Regions from separate parts of the Microbacterium sp. LWO13-1.2 genome, predicted to be linked through region 1. Evidence: predicted binding sites of a transcription regulator. Region 1 holds the regulator's gene; each other region holds the start of a gene.
The links. Region 1 encodes HrcA, which represses chaperone genes, less so after heat shock. Its sites were predicted from a motif close to TTNGCACTCGNNNNNNNCGAGTGCNAA; they were not measured.
Positions count from the first base shown of each region.

Region 2: the regulator HrcA is predicted to act here: its motif matches at 1,491-1,517, upstream of groES (co-chaperone GroES).
Region 3: the regulator HrcA is predicted to act here: its motif matches at 1,687-1,713, upstream of groL (chaperonin GroEL).

Region 1 is NZ_CP151634.1:2,823,188-2,827,395, reverse strand. It holds gene MRBLWO13_RS13410 (16S rRNA (uracil(1498)-N(3))-methyltransferase) at 1-578, opposite strand, end outside; gene dnaJ (molecular chaperone DnaJ) at 594-1,709, opposite strand; gene hrcA (heat-inducible transcriptional repressor HrcA) at 1,754-2,788, opposite strand; gene MRBLWO13_RS13395 (carboxylesterase family protein) at 2,914-4,208, shown strand, end outside.
Region 2 is NZ_CP151634.1:3,993,769-3,997,976, reverse strand. It holds gene MRBLWO13_RS19080 (hypothetical protein) at 1-211, shown strand, start outside; gene MRBLWO13_RS19075 (class I SAM-dependent methyltransferase) at 227-1,423, opposite strand; gene groES (co-chaperone GroES) at 1,605-1,901, shown strand; gene rarD (EamA family transporter RarD) at 1,999-2,931, shown strand; gene MRBLWO13_RS19060 (ABC transporter substrate-binding protein) at 3,076-4,208, shown strand, end outside.
Region 3 is NZ_CP151634.1:2,232,535-2,236,742, reverse strand. It holds gene groL (chaperonin GroEL) at 31-1,650, opposite strand; gene MRBLWO13_RS10545 (LytR C-terminal domain-containing protein) at 1,762-2,328, opposite strand; gene MRBLWO13_RS10540 (DUF3263 domain-containing protein) at 2,403-2,660, opposite strand; gene MRBLWO13_RS10535 (DUF2332 domain-containing protein) at 2,670-3,662, opposite strand; gene msrB (peptide-methionine (R)-S-oxide reductase MsrB) at 3,734-4,138, shown strand; gene MRBLWO13_RS10525 (nitroreductase family protein) at 4,135-4,208, shown strand, end outside.

The sequences.
Region 1 (4,208 bases):
ACGACCAGCACGATGTCTCGGCCGTCTGGCGTGAGGTCGGACAACCGTACCTCGGCCGTCGGATCGAGCAGCAGCACCCGCTGCACCGCCACGCGCTCGACGAGCTGCGCGGTCGACACCGGCGCTGACACCTCAGGAACCCAGGCGCGGTGCGCCTGCTTCGCCGCCTCGCGCACGATGGAGGCCCAACGCTCCCGGCCCTTGATCGCCTTCGGCCCGTCCCACCGCGAGACGCTGCGGCTGGCCTGCCACGGCACGATCTCGTCGACACCGAGCTCGCACGCAGCCTGCACAGCCAGCTCATCGCGGTCGCCCTTGGCCAACGCCTGCACGAGCACGATCCTCGGGCTCGGCGCCGCGTGTTCCGTGCGCTCCGAGATCCGCACATCGACCTGCGACGGCGACACGTCCTCGGCCACCCCGGCGAGCCAGACTCCGGAGCCGTCACCGACCGTCACCGTTTCACCGACCCGCAACCTCCGCACGACGGCGGCATGCTTCGCCTCGGCACCGGTCAGCGACACGATGTCGCCCACCGAAGCATCCGACGACGACTCGAGCAGGAAGTGCAGCGCCATGGCTCAGTCCTTCGGTCAGTGCGTGCGGAAGCGATCGCGGAGCTTGGAGAACAGACCCTGCTGGAACTGCGCGAGTTGCGGAGCCGGTGCCTTCGACTTCTTCGCGAAGTCCTCGATCAGCGCGCGCTGAGCAGAGTCCAGCTTCGTCGGCGTGACGACCTGCACTCCCACCCGAAGGTCGCCGCGCTGGCTACCGCGCAGTGGCGTGACTCCGCGGCCCTTGATGGTGAGCACGTCGCCCGCCTGCACGCCGGGACGGATCTCCAGATCGACGACGCCATCGAGGCCGTCGATCGAGGTCTCCGTGCCGAGAATCGCGTCGGTCATCGACACTTCGAGCGTCGCGAGCAGATCGTCACCGTCGCGGCTGAACGCGGCGTGCGGCGACACGGTCACCTCGACGTAGAGGTCACCGTTCGGACCGCCCGCCTTGCCCACCTCGCCGGAGCCGGGAAGCTGCAGACGCAGGCCGGTCTCGACACCGGAGGGGATGTCCAGCGAGACCGTACGACGAGAGCGCACGCGCCCCTGACCGCCACAGGTCGCGCACGGATACGGGATCGTGGTGCCGTAGCCTTCGCAGCTGCCGCACGGGGCGGAGGTGACGACGTTGCCGAGGAGACTGCGCACCTGACGCTGCACATGACCGGATCCACCGCAGATGTCGCAGGTCACCGGCGAAGTGCCCTCCTGGCAGCAGGAGCCCTGGCAGGTCTCGCAGAGCACGGCGGTGTCGACCTCGATGTCGCGGTGCGCACCGAACACGACGTCGCCGAGCTCGAGTGTCACTCGGACCAGTGCGTCCTGGCCGCGCTCCCGGCGCGACCGCGGCCGGGCGCTGCGCCCGCCACCCTGTGACGCCCCGAAGAACTGCTCGAAGATGTCGCCGAACCCGCCGAAGCCACTGAAGTTCTGGCCGGCGCCGTCACCGCCGCCCATGTCGTAGCGACGACGGGAGTCGTCGTCGCTGAGCACGTCATAGGCATGGGTGACGAGCTTGAAGCGCTCCGACGCTTCCTCGCCCGGATTCACATCCGGGTGCAGCTGCCTCGCCAAGCGTCGGTAGGCCTTCTTGATCTCGTCAGTGGAAGCGTCCCGGGAAACTCCGAGAACCTCATAGTGGTCCGCCACAATCACCTTTCCGCGTACGCGCGTTCGTTCGTGCGGGAGCCGCGTCAGCGGCTTCCCTCGTCTTCGTCGAGCAGCCGCGATAGGTAGCGGGCCACGGCCCGTGCCGCCGCGAGGTTGCTCGGATAGTCCATGCGGGTCGGCCCCATCACGCCGACTCTCGCCGTTCCGCTGGGGGCGGCGTAGTTGCTGGCGACGATCGAGGCCTCACCGAGTCCGAACGGAGCATTCTCCGTGCCGATGCTCGTCGCGAGGCCGTGCTCGTCGCTCACCATCTCGCTCATCAGCCGCAGCAGGGTGACCTGCTCCTCGATCGCCTCGAGGATCGGATGGATGCTGCCGCGGAAGTCCTGCTCGCGCCGGGCGAGCGTCGCCGCTCCCGCCATCACCAGCCGCTCCTGGCGGAACTCTCCCAGTTCGTCGACGATGACCGACGCGAGAGTGTGCAGCGCGGCATCCTTCGTCTTCGAGTCCGCCGCCGCCAGCAGTCCGCCCAGACGGTCTGCGGCATCACTGACCGCACGACCGGTGATCAGGGCGGAAAGACGCGCACGCAGCACCGCCATGTCTGCTTCGTCGACGTCGACGGGAAGCGGCGCGAGCCGCTGGGATACGCCACCGGCATCGGTCACGAGCACGACGAGCAGACGGTTCGGCGCCAGGGCGACGAGCTCGAGGTGCGTGAGGTGCGCGCGCGCGAACGACGGATACTGGGCGAGCGCGACCTGACCGGTGAGCTGTGTGAGCACGCGGACGGTGCGGGCCATGAGGTCGTCGAGATCGGCGGGTGCAGCGAGGAACGACTCGATCGCCGTGCGCTGGGCGACCGAGAGCGGTCGCAGCTGGGCGAGGTGGTTGACGAAGACGCGATAGCCCTTGTCGGTCGGCACCCGCCCGGAGGAGGTGTGCGGTGCGGCGATCAGCTCCTCGTCCTCGAGCTGCGCCATGTCGTTGCGGATCGTCGCCGCGGAGACGCCGAAGGAGTACCGGTCGACGATCGACCTGCTCCCGACGGGTTCGCGGGTCTCGACATAGTCCTGCACGATCGCGCGGAGAACCTGCAGTCCTCGCTCGGTGACCATGTCGCCTCCTCCCGTTGTCTCGCCGATGTTCGCTGGCACTCGAATACTCAGAGTGCCAATTCTACCTGTGCGCGACCCTTTCCGCCTGGAACTCATCGACGCGAACGGGCAATACGATGACGATCATGACCTCCGACCCCCGGATCACCATCAGCACCGGCACCGTACAGGGCTCTGCGGAGGACGGCATCAGGCACTTCCTTGGCATCCCCTACGCGGCTGCTCCCGTCGGCGCGAATCGCTTCCGTGCCCCGCAGCCTCCCGCACCGTGGAACGGTGTGCGCTCGGCGACCGCTTTCGGCGCCACCGCTCCGCAGCTCCCCTATCCGGGCGCGATCGGTGAGCTTCTCGGGTCCGTGCGCATCGATGGAGACGACATCCTCACGGTGAACGTCTGGGCGCCGGACGACGCGGTGGCGGCGCCCGTCGTGCTGTGGATTCACGGTGGCGCCCTGGAACGAGGCACCGCAGCGCTTCCGTTGTACGACGGCTCTGTGTTCGCACGCGCCGGCATCGTCTTCGTCTCGATCAATTACCGGCTGGGTGCCGAAGGATTCTCGGTGCTCGATGACGTGCCGCGCAACCTGGGGCTGCGCGACGTCGCTGCGGCTCTCGAGTGGGTGCACCGTGAGATCGGATCTTTCGGTGGCGACGCGGCCCGGATCACCGCGATGGGTGAATCGGCGGGCGGAGCGCTCGTCGCCGGCCTCCTCGCGAGGGAGGACACCCGGCGGATGATCAGCGGGGCGATCATCGAATCGGCCCCCCTCGAGGCGCAGACACTCGCCAAAGCCGGCAGGGTCACGGCGCAGATGGCGAAACAGCTCGGAATCCGTTCTGATCGGAAGTCCTTCGCCGCGGTGGCGCCGAATCGTCTCCTCGAGATCCGCCGGCGGCTGTCTGCGGGCTCTTCACCGCTTCGCGGGGCACCCGGGTTCCAATTCGCGATCGACGAGGAGAGTCTTCCTCGCTCGCCCCATGAGGTGATCGGCGAGATCGACACTCCGCTTCTCATCGGCTCCAACACCGATGAGTACCGGCTGTGGCTCACACCGGATGCCCTCGCCGGGATCACTGAGCTCAAGCTCCTCGCTGCGCGCTTGGCCCTGCGCATCCCGCGGCGCGCGGTGAGCGCCTACCGAGCAGACTGGCCACAGGCCTCCCCCGGCGAGATCGCCGGCCAGCTGCTGACCGACCGCATGCTCCGAGCGCCACTGAGCAGGCTCGCGTCCACCCGGAAGGCGCCGACGTACGTCTACGAGTTCGCGTGGCAGAGTCCCGTGCGCGATCTTCGCGCGGCGCACGGACTGGAACTCGGGTTCGTCTTCGACCGTTTGGGCGATGACGAGGCGCTGCGCATGGCCGGACCTGAGGCGCCGCAGGAGCTCGCCGCAGAAATGCATGCTGCATGGATTCGGTT
Region 2 (4,208 bases), 1.2 Mb from region 1:
TCTCTCGCTGACGATCGCCGATGTGGACGCGGCGAGAGGTATCTCGAAGAGCTGGACCTTCGACGTGCTCTTCACGAAATGGCAGACCCCGTACCTCACGATCACCGCTGATGCGGGCGAACTGTTCACCGTCAAGCCGGGCGACCGGGTCGAGGTGGGCGGCGAGCACGGCGACCCGATCGAGGTCGGCACCGACGTTCCGCAGGGGTGACCTCCTCGGGGCGCGCTATTCCGCGTGCACTCGATCGGCGAGGATCGCGATACGCCGACTGCCGATCCGAGTGAGGACCAGCGTCGCCGACTCGTCCCCGCGCAACGTCAGCTTCTTCCGGAAGGCGGCAGGGTCGATGTCCATGCCCCGCTTCTTGATCTCCAGCGTGCCGATGCTGTTCGCCTTGAGCACGGCGTTGATCGCTTTCGGGTTTGCCGGCATCGTCTCGCGCACGCGGAACGACTGCACGAACGGGCTCGTCAGAGCAGCATCCGACGTGAGGTAGGCGATGTGCTCGTCGAGCATGCCGGCTTCCAGACTCCGCGCCACGTCGCCGATGAGACGCGCACGGATCACCGCGCCGTCGGGTTCGTGCAGGTACGCGCCGAGTTCCCGGACCGGGGCGTCCTCGGCATCCGCACCGGCGGTGAGTTCATACGAGTGGTCGCCACGGATCACCAGCGCCGCCCTGCGTACCTCGTTCCGGGCGAGCACGCCCGTCCACAGCACCAGCTCCACGACGCTGCCGTCGACGCTGACCCATTGCGCTTCGGCATCCGCCGGCAGGGCGTCACGGTCGTGTCCTGGGCCGAGCTTGATCCCGGTCGGAACGCGCGATGCCAGTTCGAATGCCCAGTCCAGCGAGGGGGAGTAATCGGATGCCGTGACGCGTCGCGTCTCGCTGTGGCCCGAAGTGCGTCGTGCCGGGTCCATCCAGACGGCGTCCACCCCGCTGAGGTCGGCCGATTCGGCGGTGCCGTGCTGCACGCTCACATCGCCGGCGAAGGGGGCGAGGTTGTACGCCGCGATCGCGGATGTGACCTCGTCGGCATCGACGGCGTGCACACGGAGTCCCGCGCCGGCGAAGGCGAGGGCGTCGCCGCCGATGCCGCATCCCAGGTCTGCGACGCTCGTGATGCCGGCACCGCGCATGCGCTGGGCGTGCCTGGCGGCCACGCCGAGGCGGGTCGCCTGTTCGAGTCCAGCGCGGGTGAACAGCATCCGATCGGCGAAGTCGCCGAATTTCGACTTCGCCCGAGCCCGCAGACTCACCTGTCCGACCACGGCGGTGACGAGCTCAGGGGAGTGGCCAGCTGCGCGCATCCGTGAGACCGTGCGGGTGACGTCGGACAGCGACTCGAGCGGCTCGGTGCCGTCGAGAAGCGACAGACCTTCGGCGGTGAGCAGGGTGCGCAGCTCGGACATCTCCACCACGCCAGCCTATGCGGCCGAGCGTTTCGTCTCGGTCCGCTCTCTCGACGATCGGCAGGACCGAGGGCTGGCACTCGCATTGCATGAGTGCCAATGGACCGCATACACTGGGATTAGCACTCTCGGGTTGAGAGTGCGAACAAGTCTTTCGTGTCAGCGTCAAGGAAAGAAGAGGTAGACCGTGTCGGTTTCCATCAAGCCGCTCGAGGACCGCATCGTCATCCAGCAGGTCGAGGCCGAGCAGACCACCGCGAGTGGCCTGGTCATCCCCGACACTGCCAAGGAGAAGCCCCAGGAGGGCGAGGTCGTGGCCGTTGGCCCCGGCCGCATCGACGACAACGGCAACCGTGTTCCGATCGATGTCGCCGTCGGCGACCGCGTGCTCTACAGCAAGTACGGCGGCACCGAGGTGAAGTTCGGCGTGGACGAGTACCTCGTGCTCTCCGCCCGTGACGTCCTCGCGGTCGTCGTTCGCTGAGCCAGCGCAGTTCTCGAAGGGCCCGGATGCATCCGCATCCGGGCCCTTCTGCGTCCCCGTCGGCCTCCGGGTCGTCTGCCGGGCATAGGGTTGTGCAGTGAGTCCAGACCCGTCCACCCGTGAGAGCCGCGCCTCCGGGGCCATGTACGCGGGCGGGGCCTACCTGCTGTGGGGCGTGCTGCCCCTCTACTTCCTGCTGCTGGCGCCCACCGGAGCTTGGGAGGTCGTCGCCTGGCGCGTGCTGCTCTCCTTCGTGTTCTGTCTGGTGCTGCTGACGATCACCCGGGGCTGGGGTGCGTTCCGCGCGATCGTCCGGCAGCCGAAGCTGCTGGGCTGGACGGCGCTCGCCGGTCTGCTCATCTACGTCAACTGGCAGGTGTTCCTCATCGGAACCCTCAGCGATCGCATCGTCGAGACGAGCCTCGGGTACTTCATCAACCCGATCACCACCGTGCTGCTCGGCGTCTTCGTGCTGCACGAGCGCATCAGACGCCTGCAGTGGGCCGCGATCGGCATCGCCGCTGCGGCGGTCGCCGTGATCGTCATCGGGTACGGGGAATTCCCGTGGATCGCGCTTTCGCTCACCGCGTCGTTCGGCGTCTACGGACTCATCAAGAAGAAGATCGGTCCGGCGGTGGACGCCGTCAGCGGCCTGACCCTGGAATCGTTCTGGCTCATCCCCATCGCCGTCGTTCAGCTCATCGTCGTCGCGCAGACCTCCGGAATCACGATGGGCACGAACGGCGGATGGCACGCCCTGCTGCTCGCCTTCGCGGGAGTCGTCACCGCGGTGCCGCTGCTGATGTTCGCGGCGGGTACCCGCCGGGTCAACCTGACCGTGATCGGGATGATCCAGTTCATCACTCCGATCATGCAGTTCGTGATCGGTGTCGCGTTCCTGCACGAGCCGATGCCGCCTGAGCGGTGGGCCGGATTCATCATCGTGTGGGTCGCGATCGCGGTCTTCGTCGTCGACCTGCTGCTCGCCGCGCGTCGTGGCCGACGGACGGACCCCGCCGAGCTCATCTGAATCCGAGGCGCATCGAGGTAGACACGGAGTCCCGGATCGTTAACGCACCGAAACACTTGCGTCTCCATCTCGCTGTGATCACGCTCTAGGGTTAGAGCACTCGATCGTGGTCATACTCCACGTTCAGACACGCAAGGGAGCATCATGAACGCACTGAAGGGCTCGCGCACAGCGAAGGTCTTCGCGGGGATCGCGCTGCTCAGCGCATCCGCAATCGTTATCGCCGGCTGCAGCAGCCCGACGACCGACAAGCCGTCCGACGAGGGCGGGAACAAGCCAGCGGCAGACCTGACGCTGAAGCTCGGCTCGCTGCTGCCGCAGACCGGCGCCCTGTCCTTCCTCGGCCCGCCGATGCAGGCAGGCTCCCAGCTGGCGGTCGCAGAGGTCAACGACGCCAAGGCCGGGGTCACCATCGACCTGACCGCTGCGGACGAGGGCGACACCGACACCAAGGCATACGAGACGTCGATCGCGCAGCTGCAGAGCGAAGGCGTCGCCGCTGTCGTCGGCGCCGCGTCGTCGGCCGTTTCCAAGCTGATCCTGGACGGCAACATCAGCTCCGGGATCATCACGATCTCGCCGTCCAACACTTCTCCGGACTTCACCGCGTGGGACGACAACGGTCTCTACTTCCGCACCGCCCCCAGCGACCTGCTGCAGGGTGAGGTGCTCGGAAACCTGATCGCCGAAGACGGCCACAAGACGCTGGGCATCATCTACCAGAACAACGCCTACGGCACCGGACTCTTCGACGCGATCTCCTCGACGTTCGAAGGCACCGGCGGCGAGATCGTGGCCGAGGCTGCGTTCAACATCGGCGACGCGCAGTTCGACGCTCAGGTGTCGACGATCATGGCGGCCAAGCCCGACGCGATCGCCGTCGTCTCGTACGACGAGTTCAAGACGATCGCTCCGCTGCTCGTGAACGCGGGCGCTGACCCGAAGAGCTTCTACCTCGTCGACGGCAACCTCTCCAACAGCTACGCGACGGACCTTCCCGCCGTGAAGCTCGAGGGCGCCAAGGGCACCAAGCCCGGACCCGCCCTGGAAGACGACTTCACTGATCGTCTTCAGGAACTGTGGACCGGTGAGGGCAACCCCGAGATCGAGGACGAGACCTACGCGGCCGAGGCGTACGACGCAGTGATCCTGCTCGCGCTGGCTTCGCTCGCGGCGGGCTCGACCGAGGGCGTCGACATCGCAGCCAAGATGCAGGAAGTCTCCGGTGGCTCCGGCGATGGCGAGAAGTGCACCAGCTTCGCCGAGTGCGCCGAGAT
Region 3 (4,208 bases), 590 kb from region 1:
CCGGGGCGTTTCTGTGCGAGGAAGCGGGACTCAGAAGTCCATGCCGCCCGACGGGTCACCCATCGGAGCGCCGGCCTTCTCAGGCTTGTCGGCGACGACGACCTCGGTGGTGAGGAAGAGAGCCGCGATCGAGGCTGCGTTCTGCAGCGCCGAGCGGGTCACCTTGGCGGGGTCGATGATGCCCTGTGCGAACAGGTCACCGTACTCGCCGGTCGCGGCGTTGAGGCCGTGACCTGCGGGCAGGCCGGCGACCTTGTTCGCGACGACGCCCGGCTCGAGACCGGCGTTCAGCGCGATCTGCTTGAGCGGAGCCTCGATGGCGACGCGGACGATGTTGGCACCGGTCGCCTCGTCACCCGTGAGCTCGAGCGTGGCCAGAGCCTTGGTGCCGGCCTGGATCAGCGCGACGCCACCACCGGGGACGATGCCCTCTTCGACGGCAGCCTTCGCGTTGCGAACGGCGTCCTCGATGCGGTGCTTGCGCTCCTTGAGCTCGACCTCGGTTGCCGCTCCCGCCTTGATGACGGCGACGCCACCTGCGAGCTTGGCGAGACGCTCCTGGAGCTTCTCGCGGTCGTAGTCGCTGTCGGTGTTCTCGATCTCGCGACGGATCTGCGTGACCCGACCCTCGATCTGGTCAGCTTCGCCGGCACCCTCGATGATGGTCGTCTCGTCCTTGGTGACGATGACCTTGCGAGCGCGACCCAGCAGGTCGAGCGTGGCGCTCTCCAGCTTGAGGCCGACCTCTTCGGTGATGACCTGGGCGCCGGTGAGGATCGCGATGTCCTGCAGCTGCGCCTTGCGGCGGTCGCCGAAGCCGGGAGCCTTGACGGCGACCGACTTGAAGATGCCCTTGAGCTTGTTCAGCACCAGAGTCGCGAGAGCCTCACCCTCGACGTCTTCGGCGATGATGACGAGCTCCTTGCCGTCCTGGATCACCTTGTCGACGATGGGCAGAAGGTCCTTGATGCTGGAGATCTTCTGGTTCGCGATCAGGATGTACGCGTCCTCGAAGACCGCCTCCTGGCGCTCCGGGTCGGTGACGAAGTACGGGTTCAGGTAGCCCTTGTCGAAGCGCATGCCCTCGGTGAGCTCGAGCTCGGTGCCGAAGGTCTGCGACTCCTCGACGGTGACGACACCCTCCTTGCCGACCTTGTCGATCGCCTCGGCGATGAGCTCGCCGATCGCGGGGTCAGCGGCGGAGATGGACGCCGTCGCGGCGATCTGCTCCTTCGACTCGATCTCCTTGGCGCTGGAGAGCAGTTCCGCGGTGATCGCGGCGACGGCCTTCTCGATGCCGCGCTTGAGCGAGATCGGGTCAGCGCCGGCTGCGACGTTGCGCAGGCCCTCGCGGACGAGCGCCTGAGCGAGAACGGTCGCGGTGGTGGTTCCGTCACCTGCGACGTCGTCGGTCTTCTTGGCGACCTCCTTGACGAGCTCCGCACCGATCTTCTCGAACGGGTCGTCCAGCTCGATCTCCTTGGCGATGGACACGCCGTCGTTCGTGATCGTGGGGGCGCCCCACTTCTTCTCAAGCACGACGTTGCGGCCGCGCGGGCCGAGGGTCACCTTGACAGCGTCGGCGAGGATGTTCAGGCCACGCTCGAGGCCGCGGCGGGCCTCCTCATCGAAAGCGATGATCTTTGCCATGAGTTTTGTCGTCCCTCCTGGACGTAGACGTTGGGTTTAGCACTCAGACTGAGAGAGTGCTAACGCCATTCTGGCACTCGACCCCTTCGAGTGCAAGCTGCGTGGAGGGTGCTACTCCGCAGGAGTCTCGGGCGGCGCCGTCGAACGGTCCAGCCCGATCACGACGGCCAGCTGCTTCTGGTCCGTCTCATTGAGCCCTGCGTAGACATCGCTCTGCTGCACCTCGGCGCCGCCGAGCAGACCGGCCAGTCCGATCGCCGCGAGCTCGTCGTCGTCTGCGACGTAGTAGACCGTGGTCGTGGGGAAATCCTGGCTGTCGCTGTCAGTCGCGTAGACGACGTCCGCGGCCCAACCGCTGTTCAGCAGCGTCTCCCGCATCTGCGTGGCCAGACCCTCCTCCGGGGTCGCGTTGAGAATCATCACCGAATAGGTCGTGTCGACGATCCCGGTCTCCACCGGGGTCGGTGCGACGCTCGGCTCAGCCTCGGGGAAGAGGGTGATGCGACCCATCATGACCAGGGCGACGAAGATGCCGCCGATGATGAGCACCAGTGCGGCGACGAACGACCACAGCAGCACGACCCATCCGTTCATGCCCGGGGCTTCGGCACGGTGTGCTCCGACGCGTCCGGAGGTACGGGGAACGTCGTCGAAGCGATCTCGAGTGGGCTGGGGCACCCCTCGATGTTAGCGGCACCCGTCTGCGAATCCGCATCGGGCAGGGCTCGCCCGATCGGGCGAAGCCTCCGCGTTCAGCTCACGAAACCCGGAATCCGGGCGGCACGACGGGAGGCGCGCGAGTCGCGGATGCGGCGCAGCCGCCGGACCAGCATCGGATCGTATTCCAGCGCGACATCGGAATCGATCAGTCGCGTGAGCAGCTGGTAGTACCGTGCAGCGCTCATCCCGAGCTGCGTGCGGATGACCTCTTCCTTCGCACCACCGTGTCGCGGCCACGCGGCCTCGAGCGCGAGGATCGCGCGGTCGCGCTCCGTCAGGTCTCCGAGCATGACTCCAGGCTAGGACGAATCCGCGGCGTGGCCCGCGCGCCACTCCCACCAGCGGCCCAACGGGTCGGCGGACGCCCGGACGGCGGCGTCGAGGGCGACGACGAAGCCGGGCCAGGTGTCGGCGTCAACGGGAGGCTCCCAGACGTCGAGCAGGCCGGGAGGATCGATCGTCACCCATCTCGCAGGCAGCCGGCGGATGTCCTGGACGAGCGCGAGCCGGTCGGCACGCGGGATGTGCACGAGCACGCCGGGCGTGCTGATCACCAGCGTCGCCCCCGCCGGGGCTTCACCGGCGAGCGCACGCAGCCGCTCCCCGGCGTCGCCGGCGACCAGGAGCGGCGGATCGGACGCAGCGATGTCGAGGGCGGCCGCGATCCGCTCTTCACGCCCCTCCTCCCCCGGCCAGACCAACCCTCGGAGCCACCGTCGATCACGATCGTCTCGGGCATCCAGCGGCGCAAGATCGATGCCGGCACGCCAGATGATCTCCGGCATCCGCAGTGTCGGAAGCGCGCCGGTCACCGTACTCTCCAGCACCACGGAAGACGGACCGTCCTCGGGATCGAGCGCCGCGCGGAGCGATCCGTCCTCGGCGGTGAAGCGGTAGGAATACCGGTCCGGATACAGGCAGAGCCCAGCCGCCGCGCCCAACTCGAGCAGCGCGATGGGGCCGGGGATCTCTGACAGCACCGGCAGCAACGCCGCGAGGCGCAGCGGCTCATTGGTCTGCAGCTGCCTCCGCCCGCACTCCGCGACGATCTCGTCGGCGTGGTCGAGGAAGAACGCGCGCCAGGCCGGGTAGCCGGTGAGTGCGGCGCCGAGCATCCGCGTGACCGCGAAGACCAGGGGAGGTTGGCGTCGGGTCTCCGGGATCCGCGCGAGGAGGGTCTGTACCTCCGCGTCGGCGGCGACACCGGACGCCCACTCCGCGTACAACTCGCTCCGGCCCGGCGCCTCCTCCTGCGCGAACCGCAGGTAGCGAAGTCGCACCGCATCCGTCATGGTTCCATTCTCCCGCGCGTGGCCCGCCACGATCGCAGACGCGAGAGAATAGAGGGGACACAGGAGGACTCATGCCGTACAGCGTGGACAAGACCGAAGACGAGTGGCGCCGAGAGCTCGGCGACCAGCAGTACGCGGTGCTGCGTCAGGCCGCGACGGAACGCGCCTGGACGGGCGAGCTGCTCGACGAGAAGCGCTCAGGCCTCTACACCTGCGGCGCGTGCGGTGCGGAGCTGTTCAAGAGCGGCACCAAGTTCGACTCCGGATGCGGCTGGCCGAGTTTCTACGAGTCGATCAGGCCGGAGGCGGTCGAGCTTATCGAGGACGCGACGCTCGGCATGGTGCGCACCGAGGTGCGCTGCGCGAACTGCGGGTCGCACCTCGGGCACGTGTTCCCCGATGGGTTCGGCACACCGACCGGCGACCGCTACTGCATGAACTCGATCGCGATGAACTTCACTCCGGACGAGTCGTGAGTGTTCTCGATGCCGTCCGGACAAGACAGTCCTGGTCGAAGGTCACCGACGATGCGCCCTCGCGCGAGGA